Regions from separate parts of the Gallaecimonas pentaromativorans genome, predicted to be linked through region 2. Evidence: riboswitches for the same ligand, from Rfam matches in the RefSeq annotation. Region 2 holds a riboswitch; the other holds the start of a gene.
What was found. Region 2 has a riboswitch for lysine ahead of EDC28_RS12915 (Na+/H+ antiporter NhaC family protein). Riboswitches for the same ligand answer to the same signal wherever they lie in the genome.
Positions count from the first base shown of each region.

Region 1: it holds a riboswitch for lysine, as region 2 does, so the genes downstream of both, lysC (lysine-sensitive aspartokinase 3) here and EDC28_RS12915 (Na+/H+ antiporter NhaC family protein) in region 2, are expected to answer to the same signal.

Region 1 covers NZ_RJUL01000002.1:477,633-485,470, reverse strand. Annotated here, with positions in the region: gene EDC28_RS05135 (HNH endonuclease) at 1-20, shown strand, start outside; partial or broken gene EDC28_RS20480 (hypothetical protein) at 32-250, shown strand; gene EDC28_RS05125 (hypothetical protein) at 1,172-1,516, shown strand; gene EDC28_RS05120 (succinylglutamate desuccinylase/aspartoacylase family protein) at 1,586-2,608, opposite strand; gene rimK (30S ribosomal protein S6--L-glutamate ligase) at 2,611-3,516, opposite strand; gene EDC28_RS05110 (LOG family protein) at 3,652-4,215, shown strand; gene lysC (lysine-sensitive aspartokinase 3) at 4,244-5,590, opposite strand; lysine riboswitch at 5,656-5,826, opposite strand; gene rnt (ribonuclease T) at 5,892-6,563, opposite strand; gene EDC28_RS05095 (flagellar protein MotY) at 6,669-7,550, shown strand; gene gloA (lactoylglutathione lyase) at 7,592-7,838, opposite strand, start outside.
Region 2 covers NZ_RJUL01000006.1:304,696-312,533, forward strand. Annotated here, with positions in the region: gene EDC28_RS12895 (sensor domain-containing protein) at 1-85, opposite strand, end outside; gene EDC28_RS12900 (heme NO-binding domain-containing protein) at 82-645, opposite strand; gene proB (glutamate 5-kinase) at 738-1,835, opposite strand; gene EDC28_RS12910 (thymidine kinase) at 1,878-2,459, opposite strand; gene EDC28_RS12915 (Na+/H+ antiporter NhaC family protein) at 2,460-3,929, opposite strand; lysine riboswitch at 3,974-4,150, opposite strand; gene EDC28_RS12920 (electron transfer flavoprotein subunit alpha/FixB family protein) at 4,232-5,158, opposite strand; gene EDC28_RS12925 (electron transfer flavoprotein subunit beta/FixA family protein) at 5,158-5,907, opposite strand; gene EDC28_RS12930 (electron transfer flavoprotein-ubiquinone oxidoreductase) at 6,045-7,673, shown strand; gene EDC28_RS12935 (H-NS histone family protein) at 7,785-7,838, shown strand, end outside.

The DNA of each region.
Region 1 (7,838 bases), on a different contig from region 2:
TGAAGTTATTGGAAGACTGAAAGTTAGATTAATGGTAGACATTGTAGATGGTTCTAGAAGATCAGAAATAATGTCTGCCATCAAGGGAAACAATACGGCTTCGGAATTGCTTGTTCGGAGATACTTACACAAAGCAGGTTTTCGCTTTTGACTGTACAGAAAAGATTTGTCGGGAAAAGCGGATCTTGTTTTACCAAAGTATCGTCTTTTTTTTGTTCACGGTTACTTCTGGCATCAACCTGAAAAATGAAAATATGCATCAATACCCAAAGCCAATCATCTTTTCTGGTTAAGGAGACTTGATGGAAACTCTAGAAGAAATTTTCAAAAAATTGATACCTTAACCAATAACGGATGAGGAGTGCTAATCATTTTGGGATGTGGTCTAAAGCACTGTGTTGATATTTTTTCTGACACCCTACCTTTTATTTTTGGAAAAGAGAAGTTCATGTCTCGGCCTAAAACTCTCCCAAGAATTAAATGATCACCCAGCTACTGTAAAGTAGAAATATTGAATCGAAGCTACTGGCCTTTTGGAACCCCTTTAAGTGAAGCGCCTTATCGCCGGAAAGGTGAGCTGGCGCGACAAAATCGTCAGGAACGATTTTTAACATCGGAGCGAAGCGACGATGGCCTGAAGGGTGAAGGCCAGGGATGTTTTTATTCCCAATGGTTTATCGAAGCTGCCTGATCTTGGGCCCGTTAAGTGAAGCGCTGAGCTGGCGGGAGTGGAGGGGCGGCCGAGACAGGGATGTCGAGGCAGGTTCATCCGTGCCGGGAGCGCGTTTGAACCGGTGCTCCGGGAACGACCAAAGGCGAAGAGAAAGCGAAACATGGGCCAGGCTTTTGCCTACTTTTGGCCCCAAAAGTAGGGCGCGTGCAGGGGCGCCCCCCTGCGTATAAAGGAACCATCAGAACAAGCTGGATGGTAAAGAATCACCACTGCTTCTTTATATGCTGGGGTGAAACTAGGTAAACAAGCTCGCTCTAGCTGTGCCAAGCACTTCCCAATCATCCCTGAGCATCCCAACAGCCGGACCAACGACTTGCTATGGCGTCAAACGTTGCATGGCTCGCACCGTTAGGGGTTGGCCGAGGGGATCCTCCCTATGCCCAACAGAGGGATTTTGTTACTTTTCAGGCTCCACAACCTTGTTCAACGGAGGAACAGATGGCAACCCAAGCCATAGATGCAATGATGCAAGACGCCTTTACCAAGCTGCCCAAGGCGGATGCCAGCTTGAGCGAACTGCTCAGATTTAGCTTCGAGTACAACCCTTCTGAACTTTTCATGGCCGCATGGGGTGAGGAATATCGCGAACGGGCAGAAGCGCTGTGGGCGGCGTCAACGCAGGCGTTTAAAGCGCAAAAGGCCACAGGCTACAGCCCGGAGCAAGTGCTGCTGTGCATGGCATTTGATGCGGCGATTGCCCCATACACCGGTGCGCCCGAGTCTTTAGTTCTGGCTTACCAAAGGGCCATGCTGCAAGAGCTAAGGGCAGCTGCACCTTGCTGATAGCTAGGGCTGAGTAGACACAAAAAAAGCCGGATAAACCGGCTTTTTTTGTGTCAGAAAGTCTGGCCATCACAAAGGCGCAAAATCACTCTCATCCAACCTTTCCAGATTGTCATAAAAATGGGGCAGGGCGGCTTCTACCAAGTCGCCTTTTTCGGTGTGGGCGACGTTATAGAGGGCTTCGCCTTCGTGTACCAAGGGCAGGGTGGCCTGGCCGATAACAATGCCGTCTACCGGGCTTTTTATCACCACCGGTGTGCTGCCGGTGGGGTCGGTAATGTGAGCCATCACTTCGCCTTTACTCACCGCGTCGCCTATGGCTTTGGTGCTTAGCAAAATGCCCGAGGCATTGGCCCGTACCCAGCGGCTTTCCTGGGCGATTTGCGGGGTTAGCTGGCGGCTTGGGGCCTTGGCAGGGGGCAACATGCCCAGGTGGCGCATCACGTTGACGATACCGCGAAGGCCGGCGCGGATGGCAAATTCGTCAAAGCGCAGCGCTTCACCGGCTTCGTAAAGCAGCACCGGGCAGCCGTTTTCGGCGGCGGTAGCGCGCAAGGAGCCGTCGCGCAGCTCGGCGTTGAGAATAACCGGCACCCGAAACGCCTTGGCCATGGCCAGAGCGTCGTGGTCGTTCAGTGAGGTGCGAATTTGCGGCAGGTTGGTGCGGTGTTTGGCGCCGGTGTGCAGGTCAATGCCGTGGCTGGCGTTGGCCACAATCTCGCTCATAAAGGTATGGGCGAGCCTTGATGTCATGGAGCCTTTGGCGGAGCCCGGGAAGGCGCGGTTAAGGTCGCGCCGGTCCGGCAGGTAGCGACTCTTGCTGGTGTAGCCGTAGACATTGACCACCGGCACCAGGATCAGGGTGCCGGTGATGCGTTTAACAAAGGAGCTGGCCAGCAGCCGGCGCACTATCTCGACGCCGTTGATTTCATCGCCATGGATGGCGGCGCTGACAAAAAGCCTTGGGCCGTCTTTTTTACCGCGAATAACGGTTACCGGCATGTCCAGGGCCGCGTTGGTGTAGAGCGGCGGCACCGGCAGCTTGATATCGACCCGGCTGCCGGGTTTGATGCTAACGCCGCCCAGTTCCATGGTTAGCCCTTACCTTTGGTTTTGGTGGCGTGGGGTTTGGCGGTTTTCTCGATGTACTCGATGATGGCGCCGCCCACGTCGATACCGGTGGATTTTTCAATGCCTTCCAGGCCAGGAGAGCTGTTCACTTCCATTACCAGCGGACCGTGATTGGAGCGCAGCAAGTCAACACCGGCTACCCCAAGGCCCATGATCTTGGCGCTGCGCACCGCGGTGGAGCGCTCCTCGGGGGTAATTTTGATTGACTGGGCGCTGCCGCCACGGTGCAGGTTGGAGCGGAACTCGCCGTCTTTGGCCTGGCGCTGCATGGAGGCCACCACTTTGTCGCCCACCACGATGCAGCGGATGTCGGCGCCGCCGGCTTCCTTGATGTATTCCTGCACCAAAAAGCGGCCGCCAAGGCTACGGAAGGCCTCGATGGTACTTTCGGCCGCCTTGCGGGTTTCGGCCAGCACCACCCCTTTGCCCTGGGTGCTTTCCAGCAGTTTTACCACCAGCGGCGCGCCGCCCACCATTTCGATTAGGTCGTCGGTGGCCTTGGTGGAGTGGGCAAAGCCGGTGATGGGCAGGCCGATGCCTTTACGGGCCAGCAGTTGCAGGCTGCGCAGCTTGTCGCGAGAGCGGGAAATAGCCACCGATTCGTTGACGCTGTATACCCCCATCATCTCGAACTGGCGCACCACGGCGGTGCCGTAAAAAGTGACCGAGGCGCCGATGCGGGGAATGATGGCGTCGGGGTTTTCCAGCTCTTTGCCGCCGTAGTGAATGCTGGGCCTGTGGGAGGCGATATTCATGTAGCAAAGCAGGTGGTTAAGCACCTGCACCTCATGGCCCCGGCTCTCGGCCGCTTCCACCAGACGACGGGTAGAATACAGATCAGTGTTTCGGGACAGGATGCCGATCTTCATGGTAATTCCCTGATAAAGTAGGGGAACCGGTCGGGCACTTACGGGCAGTGGGCGGCCGGAAAAAGGTGCTGCATCATATAGCAGTGTTGAACACTAACCTAGTGGATCTCGACGACTTTTTAAACCGGAGCAACCATGGAAACTGTGGCGGTATTTTGCGGTTCCAGGCCGGGGGTTAACCCTCTGTTTAAAAGCGCGGCCAGGGCCCTGGGCCAATGCCTGGCCGAGCGCAATATTAGCTTGGTGTACGGCGGTGGCCGGGTGGGGTTGATGGGCACAGTGGCCGACGCGGTGCTGGCAGCCGGCGGCAAGGCCATCGGCGTTATTCCCCAGGCCCTTTTAGATAAAGAAGTGGGCCACAAGGGGTTGACCAAGCTGCACATCGTGCGCGACATGCACGAGCGCAAGGCGATGATGGCCCAGCTCTCCGGCGGCTTTATCGCGCTGCCAGGGGGCGCCGGTACCCTTGAAGAAGTGGCCGAAGTGTGGACCTGGGCCATGCTTGGCTACCACCACAAGCCCATTGGCCTTTTAAACCTGGCCGGCTTTTACAACCCGCTGATCGCCCAGTCGCAAAACTATGTGAACGAGGGCTTTTTAGACGAGCGCCACCACCAGATGCTGATAGTGGAAACCGAGCCCGGCGCCATGCTTGAGCGCTTTTTGGATTACCAGGCCCCCGCCTCCAAGTGGGGCTAAAAAAAACGCCCCTTTCGGGGCGTTTTTGCTATGAAGCCGCAGCGATTTTAAGGCGCTCAAACAGCCGCTCGTGCAACCGGGCAATGGCCTGCGGCCCGTCTTTTTCTTCCACCAGCAGGCACAGGTTGTGGGGGCTGGCGCCGTGGCAAATCAGCGGCACATTGATGCCCCCTAGGGCATCGAATACCTCGGCCGCCACCTTGGGAGTGGTGTTGAGGTTGTCGCCCACCAGCGCCACCAGGGCCAGGCCTTCTTGCACTTCGATGGTGCCAAGGGTTTTCAGCTCTTCCAGCACACTTTCATCCAAGGCCTGCTCTGAGCCGCGCTCGTCGAGGGTCAGGGCGATGGAGATCTCGGAGGTGGTTACCAAATCCACCGAGATCTGGTGCTTGGCCAGCAGGGTAAAGGCGCGGGCCAAAAAGCCGTAGCTGTAGAGCATCTCGGGGCTGGTTATTTTCAACAGGGTCTGGTTTTTACGCAGCGCCAGGGCCGCGTAGCGGCGCTCGCCGGTTACTTCACGGCGAATAACGGTGCCGCCGGAGGCGTCCAAGGTAGAGCCGATAAACACCGGAATGTCGTGGCGCATGGCCGGCCACAGGGTTTTGGGGTGCAATACCTTGGCGCCAAAGGTGGCCAGCTCGGCGGCCTGGGCAAAAGACAGCTCCGCCAAAGGGCGGGCTTTGGGGGCCAGGCGCGGGTCTGTGGTGTACAGGCCTTTGACGTCGGTCCAAATCTCAACCCAGTCGGCATCGGCCCCTTCGGCCAGCAGCGCCGCGGAATAATCGGAGCCGCCGCGGCCAAGGGTGGTGAGATTGCCGTCGATATCGGCGCCGACAAAGCCTTCGGTGACCAAAATTTCGCCTTGATGGTCGTTAAGGGCGACCTGCACCTGTTGGCGGGTGCGGGCGACATCGGGCTCGGCATGGCCGAACTGGCTGTCGGTGGCAATCAGGAAACGGGCTGGCAGCTGCACGGCAGGCATACCCAGCTGGCGCAGACGCTCGGCAAAAAACAGGCTGGAAAAACGCTCGCCCAAGGACAGTAACTGGTCACGGGCCTGGCCGGCACAGGGGCCGGAGGCGTCCAGTTCTTCCATCAGGGTCCAGTAGGTGGCCTTAAGGGCATCGGGCTCGCCCAGGGCGTCGAAGAAATGCTGCTCGCGATCGCGGATAAGATTACGGAAATTTTCGGCGGTGGCGCTGTCCTTGGCTTGGCTCAGGCCAACCAGGGCATTGGTTACACCGGCAGCGGCGCTGACCACAACGATACGGGATTCGGGTTGATTGGCTACCAGTTGGGCGCTGCGGCCCTGGGCATCGTAGTCAGCAACGGAAGTGCCGCCAAATTTCAGTACGCGGCTAGCGGGGATGTTCATAGCTCTCCTTGAATTCAAGCAAAGAGAGCGCCTGGGACCGGCAGACAACAAAAGACGAGACTGCTTGTACCAGAAGCGCTCCACCAACAGGTGACAGTCAACAGGATTCAACCTGTCTGACCGATGACAGTGCGCGCCCCCGCGCAAGGTCATCTCGGCGTTTACCCCCTGGCCAGCCGTCTAAGGGAAAGGGCCCCTCGTGCTGGTTACCTGGAAAACGCACCTCTTCTGGTCCTAAAAAATTCAGGACGGCGGCAGTTTTCCAAAATGCGCCGGCAAGATCAAGCCCTCGGCTGCATTTTTATTCAGCATTGTCGTCGCTGTCTGGCGCGCTTTGTGCTTCAGATTCTGGTACCGGCAAAGGCCAGCCCCCCAAGGCCTGCCAGCGGTTGACGATATGGCAAAACAGCTGGGCGGTGCGCTCGGCGTCGTAGTCGGCGGCGTGGGCCTCGGCGTTGGAGAACTCCAGCCCGGCGGCGACGCAGGCCTTAGCCAGCACCGTTTGGCCAAGGGCCAGGGCCGCCAGGGTGGTGGTGTCGAAGCTCACAAAGGGGTGAAAGGGCGAGCGCTTCTGGTTGGTCCGTTCGATGACGGCGTTAAGAAAGCCAAGGTCAAAGGCGGCGTTGTGGCCCACCAAAATGGCCCGCTGGCAATCGGCAGTCTTCATGCGCTTTCGCACCTGCTTGAAGATGTCTTTGAGCGCTTCGTCTTCGTCTACCGCCAGGCGCAGCGGGTGCCAGGGGTCGGTGATGCCGGTAAATTTCAGCGCGGCGTCTTCGAGATTGGCTCCTTCAAAAGGCAAGACATTGTGAAAAAGCGTCTCGACGACGAAAAAACGCCCCTGGGCGTCTATATCGATAAGGGTGGCCGCAATCTGCAACAGGGCATCGGTCTTGGCGTTGAATCCGGCAGTTTCCACATCGATGATCACTGGGTAAAAACCGCGGAAACGCTGACTAAGAGTTGTTGACATGGAATACTGTGACTAGTGGCCGGGGGGCCATTATGACAAAAGCGGGCAAATCCCTAAAGTTGCAAAAAGACCTGCCGACACAGTAGTAGAGGTAGGGGAGAGTCTATGCTGTCCAAGTCTTTACACATCACTGCTGTTGCTGCACTGGTTATCCTGGCCGCCCAACCGGCGCCTGTGGATGCCGGCGTACGCTACTACGCAGCCAGCCTGGGCCAGTCCCAATGGCAGGTAACGGCGTCAAACCCGTTGCAATGCCGGCTGGAACACCACATTCCCCATTACGGGGTGGCGGTGTTCAGTGCCCGTGCCAGCCGCAAGGAAAACCTGCAGTTTGCCATGGCGCTTAAAGACGGCCCCAGCCAACGCACCGTTGCCACCCTGGCCAGTGTTCCCCCTGTTTGGCAACCGGGCCTCAAAGCCGAACCCCTGGGGCAGGTGTCGCTCTACCCGCGCTACCCGGCGGAAGTAACAGACGACAGGGCCTGGGACATGCTCTCCGAGCTGGACGCTGGCCGTTTCCCCACTTTGACCTATCCTGATCGCCTTGGCCGCAACAAGGTGTCGGTGGCGCTGTCTTCCGGCAACTTCAAAAAAGGCTACGAGGATTTTGTCTCTTGCCTGGGCGGCCTGCTGCCGGTGAGCTTTGAGGACATCTCCTTCTCGGTGCTCAACTACAAGAAAAACTCCTCGTCGCTGACCGAAGAATCATTGGCGCGCCTGGATTTGATTGGCCAGTATCTGGCCAACGACAACCACTTCTCCAGCATCGATATCGCCGCCTACTCCGACTCCTACGGCGGCCGCTGGGCCAACGAAGAGCTCTCTAAAAAGCGCGCCAAGGCCATCAAGGAATACCTGGTGGGCAAAGGGCTGCCGGCGGACCGCATCAGCACCGAAGGCTATGGCGAGAAGCGTCATATCGCCTCCAACAACACCGAAGAGGGCAGGGCCCTTAACCGCCGGGTGGTGTTGCAAATCAAACGCTGACAAAAAAGGCACCTTCGGGTGCCTTTTTTCATGGTTTGCCGTTAGTTGCCCAGGCCTTTGCCTGCGTCTTTTTTGGCAATAAATTCAATCTTGTAGCCGTCAGGGTCTTCGACGAAGGCGATAACGGTGCTGCCGCCCAGTACCGGGCCCGGCTCGCGGGTCACCTTGCCGCCTTTGGCCCGCACTTCTTCGCACAGGGCATAGATGTCGTCGGCTTCGATGGCGATATGGCCGTAGGCGCTACCCAAGTCGTAGCTCTCGACGCCCCAGTTGTAAGTCAGCTCGATA
Region 2 (7,838 bases):
CCCGAAAGGAGAAATCCTGGTCCACGGCCCGGCAAAGCTGGTCGGCAATACTGTTAATGCCTTCTCGAAGTAACTGCTGGCTCATGGGCGCTTTCCGTCAAAAAACAGTTCGAACTGGCATAACTCGTCGCCGCGGTGCACGCAGCGCCGGTGCTCGAGGCGACCGGTTTCCCCGTAATGTTCAAGTAAGCGGTAAAAAAGGGCCTCATAAAGGCCGCAAAGGGCATTTTCTGAGCGGTAATTCACCCAAAACCGGCCTTCATCCTCGATAAGTTCAAACTTGCTGGCCACCGCTTTTTTGGTGGAGTGGTCCACCACGCTGGACGCCAACGTCTGGTGAATGCGGGGCTGGCGCCGCAAAAAGTCGTAGGCAGACTCGGCCATGTCGTAGAAAAGCGGAAATTGCTGGCGCGACGCTTTGATAAAGCGCTCGGCATAGAGGGCAAAAAGGGCCTTATCGTCGAGGCCAAAATGCTCGCCAGTGGCCTTTATCAAGGCCAGGCACTGGGCATTGTCGTAATCGGTGTCGATACGAAAGGATGGCAGCGCTTTGAGGCCGGCCTTTTCGGCTACGGCCACCAGGGCCTCTTCGCCCCCCAACTCGCGCACACTGTTAACCAGCACATACTGGATATAGCCAAGCATTCTGTACCCCTTAACCAAGACATCACGTACTCGTCCCTGATCTCAGGCCATTTGCCCGGCAAACCCCTTTAACGGCTGGGGAGCGCCAAAATTTAGTCCAGCAGCACCAGATCGTCCCTGTGAATAACGACAGGCCCCCTGTCGTACCCCAGTGCCATGGCGATGGCGTCGGAATGTATGCCAAGGATAGCTGCCATTTCAGCGGCGCTGTACCGGCATAACCCCACCGCCAGGGTATTACCATCGGGACCGAGCAGTTTTACCGCATCGCCCCGTTCAAACTGCCCGGACACCGCCTTTACCCCTTTGGGCAGCAGGCTGGCGCCCTTGCTGAGCAGGGCGTTGACCGCACCGGCATCAAGCTGGAGTTGTCCTACGGGCGGCGGCCCGGCAAGGATCCATTGCTTGCGATTTTCCAGCGGATCGTCGATGGCGCTAAAGCGGGTGCCAACCCGTTCGCCCTGTACCAGGCGGCGGATCACATCCGGCCCCTGGCCACTGGCGATCACCACGGTAATACCGGCCCGGCGCGCTACATCGGCCGCTTGCAGCTTGGTGGCCATGCCGCCGGTTCCCAGCCCCGATACGCTCCCCCCGGCCAGCCGGTGCAAGGTGGCGTCGATGGTCTTCACCTCTTGTATCAGCTCGGCATCGGGGTTGGCACGGGGGTCTGCGGTAAAGAGACCCGGCTGGTCGGTAAGCAGCATCAGCAGCTCCGCCTTGGCCAAAATAGCCACCCTGGCCGACAGGTTGTCGTTGTCGCCCACCTTTATCTCGTTGGTGGCAACCGCATCGTTCTCGTTGATAAGGGGAATAACGCCGTGGCTAAGCAAGGTGCCGAGGGTATCGCGGGCATTTAAAAAGCGCTCGCGGTCTTCGAGATCGGCCCGGGTCAGCAGCATCTGGCCAACGTTAAGGCCATAGAGCCCAAAGAGGTGTTGCCACAGATGTACCAGTTGGCCCTGGCCGATGGCGGCCAGCATCTGCTTGTGGGGAAGATCGGCCGGCAAATCCGGAAACCCCAGCAGCTCGCGGCCGGCAGCCACGGCGCCGGAAGTAACCACAATCAGCTTGTGGCCGGCCTTTTGCAGCAGGGCGCATTGGCGCACCAGCTCCACCATGTGGGCCCTGTCCAGGTGCTGGGCACCGGCGGTCAGGACACTGGTTCCCAGTTTGACAACAACGATCATCAGGCAGCTTCCGAGACATTAAAGCCCCGTTATACCTGCGCCTCAGGGCCTTGCCAATGCCTCGATATAGTGTTTTCGGCACACCGAGACATAACGGTCGTTGCCGCCTATCTCCACCTGGGCCCCTTCCTTGATGGGCTGGCCGTCAATGCCGACCCTAAGCACCCGGTTGGCCTTGCGGCCACAGTGGCAAACGGTCTTGAGCTCTACCAGCTTGTCGGCCCAGGCCAGCAGGTACTGGGCGCCTTCGAAAAGCTCGGCCCGAAAATCGGTACGAAGGCCAAAGGCCAGCACCGGAATACCGAGCTCGTCGACAATGCGGCAAAGCTGCGCCACCTGGGCTTTGGTCAGAAACTGGGCTTCGTCCAGCAGCAAGCAGTGAAAGCGTTGGGTATGGGAAAGCCCCAGCACCTCGGCAAAGAGATCGCTCTTGTCGTCAAAGACCTGGGCTTCGCTTTCCAGACCGATGCGAGAGCTGATAATGCCCTTGCCGCTGCGGTCGTCCACGGCGGCGGTGTAGAGGAGCACGTTCATGCCGCGCTCCTTGTAGTTGTACGCCGACTGCAGCAGGGACGTGGATTTCCCGGCATTCATCGCCGAGTAATAAAAATAAAGCTGGGCCATTTAGACTTCCTGTTTTTTGGGCGCCAGTGTACCCCATCCCCCCAGCAGCGTCACCGCTACCACCAGGGCGGCCAGCAGCGCACCCCACAGTGCCCAAAGGGGTAGCGCCAGGGCGCTAAGGCCATAACCGAGAACACAAAGCCCGGCAGCAAGGCCAGCGTAGGGCAGCTGGGTCAGCACATGGTCCATGTGCTCACACTCGGCCCCAGCCGACGACAAAATGGTGGTGTCGGAGGCCGGTGAGCAGTGGTCGCCAAAAACGGCGCCGGAAATAACGGCGCCAAGCGCCATGGGCAGCATAGCAGGCTCCACCAACTGGCCGGCCAGCGGCAGCATGATGCCAAAGGTGCCCCAGCTCGAGCCGGTGGCAAGGGCCATGACCATGGCCACCACAAAGAGCGCCAGGGGCATCCAGGGGCCGACCGAGGCCGCCTCGATAAGAGAGGCAAGGTAGCGGCCCACCGCCACGTCCTTCATCACCGCCGCCAGCAGCCAAGCGCTCAGCAACAGGTAAATGGCCGGCAGCATGGTCTTGGCCCCTTCCCAGGCGGTGGCAAGGCGCTGGGTCTTTTGCTTGAAAAAGCTCCAGGCAAGTGCCGGCACGGCGCCGAGCACCAGCGACAAACCCACGTTGGTGTTTTCAAGGGCGGCAATGGCCGAGAAGGGCCCACTGCTGGCAAAGGCGCCGGTGATAAAAAGCGCGGCCAGGGTTACCAGTATCAAGGCCAGTAGCGGCCCCAACAGCGGCATCAGCTGGCCCTTGGCTGCCTTTAGCTCGGCAGCGGCACTCGGCCTTGCCTTGGCCTTTTTCATGGCACCAAGATCCCAGTCAAACCAAGCGGTGATCAGCACAATGGTCAGCGCCAGCCAGGGGTAAAAAGCGGCTTGGCTCATGTCCACAAAAAGCCCCATGGGGCTCGCTGCCATGGGCGCCAACAAGGAGAGCATAAAAGCGCCCCAGGACGAGAGCGGCATCAGGGCGCAGACCGGCGCTGCGGTCGAATCAATGTAGTAGGCCAGGCGCTCGCGGCTCAGCCGGTAGCGGTCGGCCAGTGGCCGGGTGGCCTGCCCTACCGCCAGGGCGTTGAAATAATCGTCGATGAAAATCGCCAGGCCCAGGCCAACGCTCATCAAGCTGACCCCACGGCGAGTGGCGATACGGCTGGCGCAGGCTTCGGCAAAGGCCTGGGCGGCGCCGCTTGCCTGCAGCAGCCGGGACAGCGCCCCAAGCATCAGCAAAAAGCCCACGACTTGCAGCGTCCACCAGCTGATGCCGCCGTCGTAAAACAGCGCCAGGGCCTTGCCGGCAAGATAGCGAGGGGCATCGAAGCTACCGGCCAACAGCCAGGCACCGGTGGCCGAGCCCAGCAGCAGCGACAGCAAAATGCGCCGGGTGGCCAGGGCCAGCCCCAGGGTCAGTAAGGTGGGTAACAGCGCGAGGGAGGATTGGGAGAGATCGTTTAAGTCCATGGAATTTCCAAAAATTCCCATGGAGAACCACAAAAGGAGCCAGGGCCTTCGGTAGCGCTCCATAGTGATTGTTCAAACTATGGCAGTGGCGCAGCTTTCGCTTACGGCACCAGCCGGGCGGCTTGATATCGGCCCGACTTCGGCGTACTGACCTTTTGCCGGGGATCTTGGGCATCACCCTCCCCCCGGCGACTCTTCCAGGACGCACCTCTACTTGGCGGCGCGTACTCTGGCAGGGGTGGTAAGTGATTGCAAACAAAAAGTGCGCCACCAGGGCGCACTTTTTAGCCGAAGGCGCGGGCTCAGAGCTTGCTGGTCAGCTCCGGCACCAGCTCGAACAAATCCCCCACCAGGCCATAGTCGGCCACCTGGAAGATGGGCGCTTCCGGATCTTTATTGATGGCGACAATAACCTTGGAATCTTTCATGCCGGCCAGGTGCTGGATAGCGCCACTGATGCCCACGGCGATGTACAGATCCGGCGCCACTATCTTGCCGGTCTGGCCCACCTGCCAGTCGTTGGGCACAAAGCCGGCGTCAACCGCGGCCCGCGAAGCGCCGATGGCGCCGCCCAGTTTATCGGCCAGGGCTTCGAGCATTTTGAAGTTGTCGCCGCTTTGCAAGCCACGGCCGCCAGACACCACCACCCGGGCGCTGGCCAGCTCAGGGCGCTCGCTTTCGGTAAGCTCGGCGCTGACAAAGCGGCTGCGGCTGTTGTCCTGGCCAGCGGCCAGGTTCTCAACCGGGGCGCTATTGGCGCTGCCGGTGCCCTCAAAGGCGGCCGGGCGCACCGTAACCACTTTAATGGGGTCCAGCGCCTGGACAGTGGCAATGGCGTTACCGGCGTAGATGGGGCGGCAGAAGGTATCGGCGCTTTCTACGGCGACGATATCGGAGATCTGCGCCACATCCAGCAAGGCGGCAATGCGCGGCATCAGGTTCTTGCCGGTGGTGGAGCTGGCCGCCACCAAGTGGCTGTAAGCCGGCGCCAGGGCTACCAGGGTTTGACTCAGGCCTTCTGGCAGCGGATGCGCAAAACGCGCCTCATCCAGCACCAGGACTTTGGCGACACCATCAAGTTCAGTTGCAGCACGGATAACCTCCTGACACTGATGGCCGGCCACCAGCAAATGAATATCGTCGCCCATGGCCAGGGCAGCGCTCAGCACCCGCGCCGTTTCAGGCTTGAGGTGTTTGTTGTCGTGTTCGGCAATGACCAGAATGCTCATCAGATCACCTTCGCTTGGTTACGCAGTTTATCCACCAGGGCATCGACCCCATCTAGGATCTCCCCGCCTTGGCGCGCCGCTGGCGCCGCGACTTTAAGCACCTTCACCCGAGGCGCCAAATCCACCCCAAGGGCGGCGCCGTCCAGCACGTCCAGGGGTTTGCGCTTGGCCTTCATGATGTTGGGCAAGGTGGCGTAACGAGGCTCGTTCAGGCGAAGGTCGGTGGTCACTACTGCTGGCAGAGCCACGGCGATGGTTTCCAGGCCGCCGTCCACTTCCCGGGTGACCAGCAGCTCGCGCCCCTCGACCACCAACTTGGAGGCAAAGGTGGCCTGGGGCCAGTCGCTTAGGGCCGCCAGCATCTGGCCGGTTTGGTTGTTGTCAGAATCGATGGCTTGTTTACCGAGGATCGCTAAATCCGGGCTTTCCTGCTCGCACACCTTGGCCAGCAGTTTGGCCACCAGCAAGGAGTCGAGGCCGTCTTCGGTTTTAACCAGCACGGCGCGGTCGGCGCCCAGGGCCAGCGCGGTACGCAGCTGCTCCTGGCAGGCATCAGAGCCCACAGAGACCGCCACCACTTCGGTGGCAACGCCTTGTTCTTTAAGACGTACCGCCTCTTCTACCGCGATTTCACAAAAGGGGTTGATGGCCATTTTCACGTTGGCCAGGTCAACGGCGCTGTTGTCGGATTTGACCCGCACCTTGACGTTGTAATCGATGACGCGTTTGACGGCGACCAGTACCTTCATGGGTTGTACCTCTGGGCTCATCCAAGCCGGCCACTGGACCGGCGCAACCTTTACCGTCAAAATACTTACTGTTAACGTAAACGTCAACCTGACAAGTCACAGATAAGAGCAGCCCCCAAGGCTACCGAGGAGCCCTTATGGAACGCGAAACCATGGAATTTGATGTCGTCATCGTCGGCGCCGGCCCAGCCGGGCTGAGTGCCGCCTGTCGCTTAAAGCAGTTGGCGCCAGAGCTGATGGTTTGTGTGGTGGAAAAAGGCTCGGAGGTGGGGGCCCATATTCTGAGCGGCGCCCTGTTCGAGCCCCGCGCCTTAAATGAGTTGTTTCCCGATTGGCAGCAGCGCCAGGCGCCCCTCACCACGGCCGTCAATAAAGACGCCCTGTACCTTTTAAAAGAAAACGGCGAAGTGGAATTGCCAGGCTGGGCCATCCCCCCTTCCATGCACAACAACGGCAATTACATCATCAGTCTTGGCAACCTGTGCCGCTGGCTGGCCGAACAGGCCGAAGCCCTGGGGGTGGAGATTTACCCGGGCTTTCCCGCCGCCGACATCCTCTATGGCGCCGACAACCAGGTCATCGGCATTCAAACCGGCGATATGGGCCGCTTAAAAGACGGCAGTGAAGGCCCGCAGTTTCAGCCCGGCATGCAGCTTTTGGCCAAATACACCCTCTTTGCCGAGGGTTGCCGGGGCCACCTTGGCAAGGAGCTTATCGAGCGCTTTGCGCTCGACAAAGGTAAAGATCCCCAGCACTACGCCCTGGGGTTCAAGGAGCTGTGGCGTATTCCCAAGGCCCAGCACCAGCCTGGCCTGGTGGTCCACGGCGCCGGTTGGCCCTTGGACGACACCGCCAGCGGCGGCAGCTTTCTCTACCACCTTGACGACGACTTGGTGTCGGTGGGGCTGATCGTCGATTTGAACTACCGCGACCCTTACCTCTCGCCCTTTGACGAATTCCAGCGCCTAAAGCACCACCCGCTTTTTGCAAAGTATTTAAGCGGCGGCGAACGGCTCAGCTATGGCGCCCGCGCCATCGCCAAGGGCGGCTTTAACGCCCTGCCCCAGACGGTGTTCCCCGGCGGCCTCTTGATAGGCTGCGACGCCGGCACCCTGAACTTTGCCAAGATAAAAGGCAGCCACACCGCCATGAAGTCCGGCATGCTGGCCGCCGAAGCGGTAGCGGCGACACTGACTGGCAGCCAGCCGCTGACTCCACAGAGCTTTGATGAACGCTTTACTCAATCCTGGCTTTATCAGGAGCTTTACCAGCACCGTAATTTCGGGGCGGCGCTCCATAAATGGGGGCCGCTGTGGGGCGGCGCCTTTAACTGGTTCGAACAAAAATGCCTGGCCAATAAAGCGCCCTGGACCCTTTCCGACGCCATTGCCGACCACCAGCAATTGGAAACCATTGATTCCCACAGGCCGCGTGAATATCCCAAACCCGATGGAAAATTAAGCTTCGACAGGTTGAGTTCAGTTTTTATTTCCAACACCAACCACGAAGAAAACCAGCCTTGCCATTTAAAACTCAAGGATCCCTCGCTGCCGGTAAGCTACAACTTGCCAAATTTTGCCGAACCGGCGCAGCGTTACTGCCCGGCTGGAGTTTATGAGATTGTTGATGAAGGGGACGCAAGACGTTTACAAATCAATGCACAAAACTGCATCCACTGTAAAACCTGCGATATAAAAGACCCCTCATTGAATATTCGCTGGTGCCCTCCGGAAGGGGGTGGCGGGCCAAATTACCCCAATATGTAAGAAAAAAAGCAGCAAAAGCTGCTTTTTTTCTTTTAAGGGCTTGCAAGAAAGGCAATCCTTTTTTAAAAATAGAGTATCTTCATTCCTTGCTAATCTCTTAAGGGAACTTCAATGTCAGATTTTCTGCAAATTCTGGGCAACCAACGTCGCCTGAACGCCGCCACT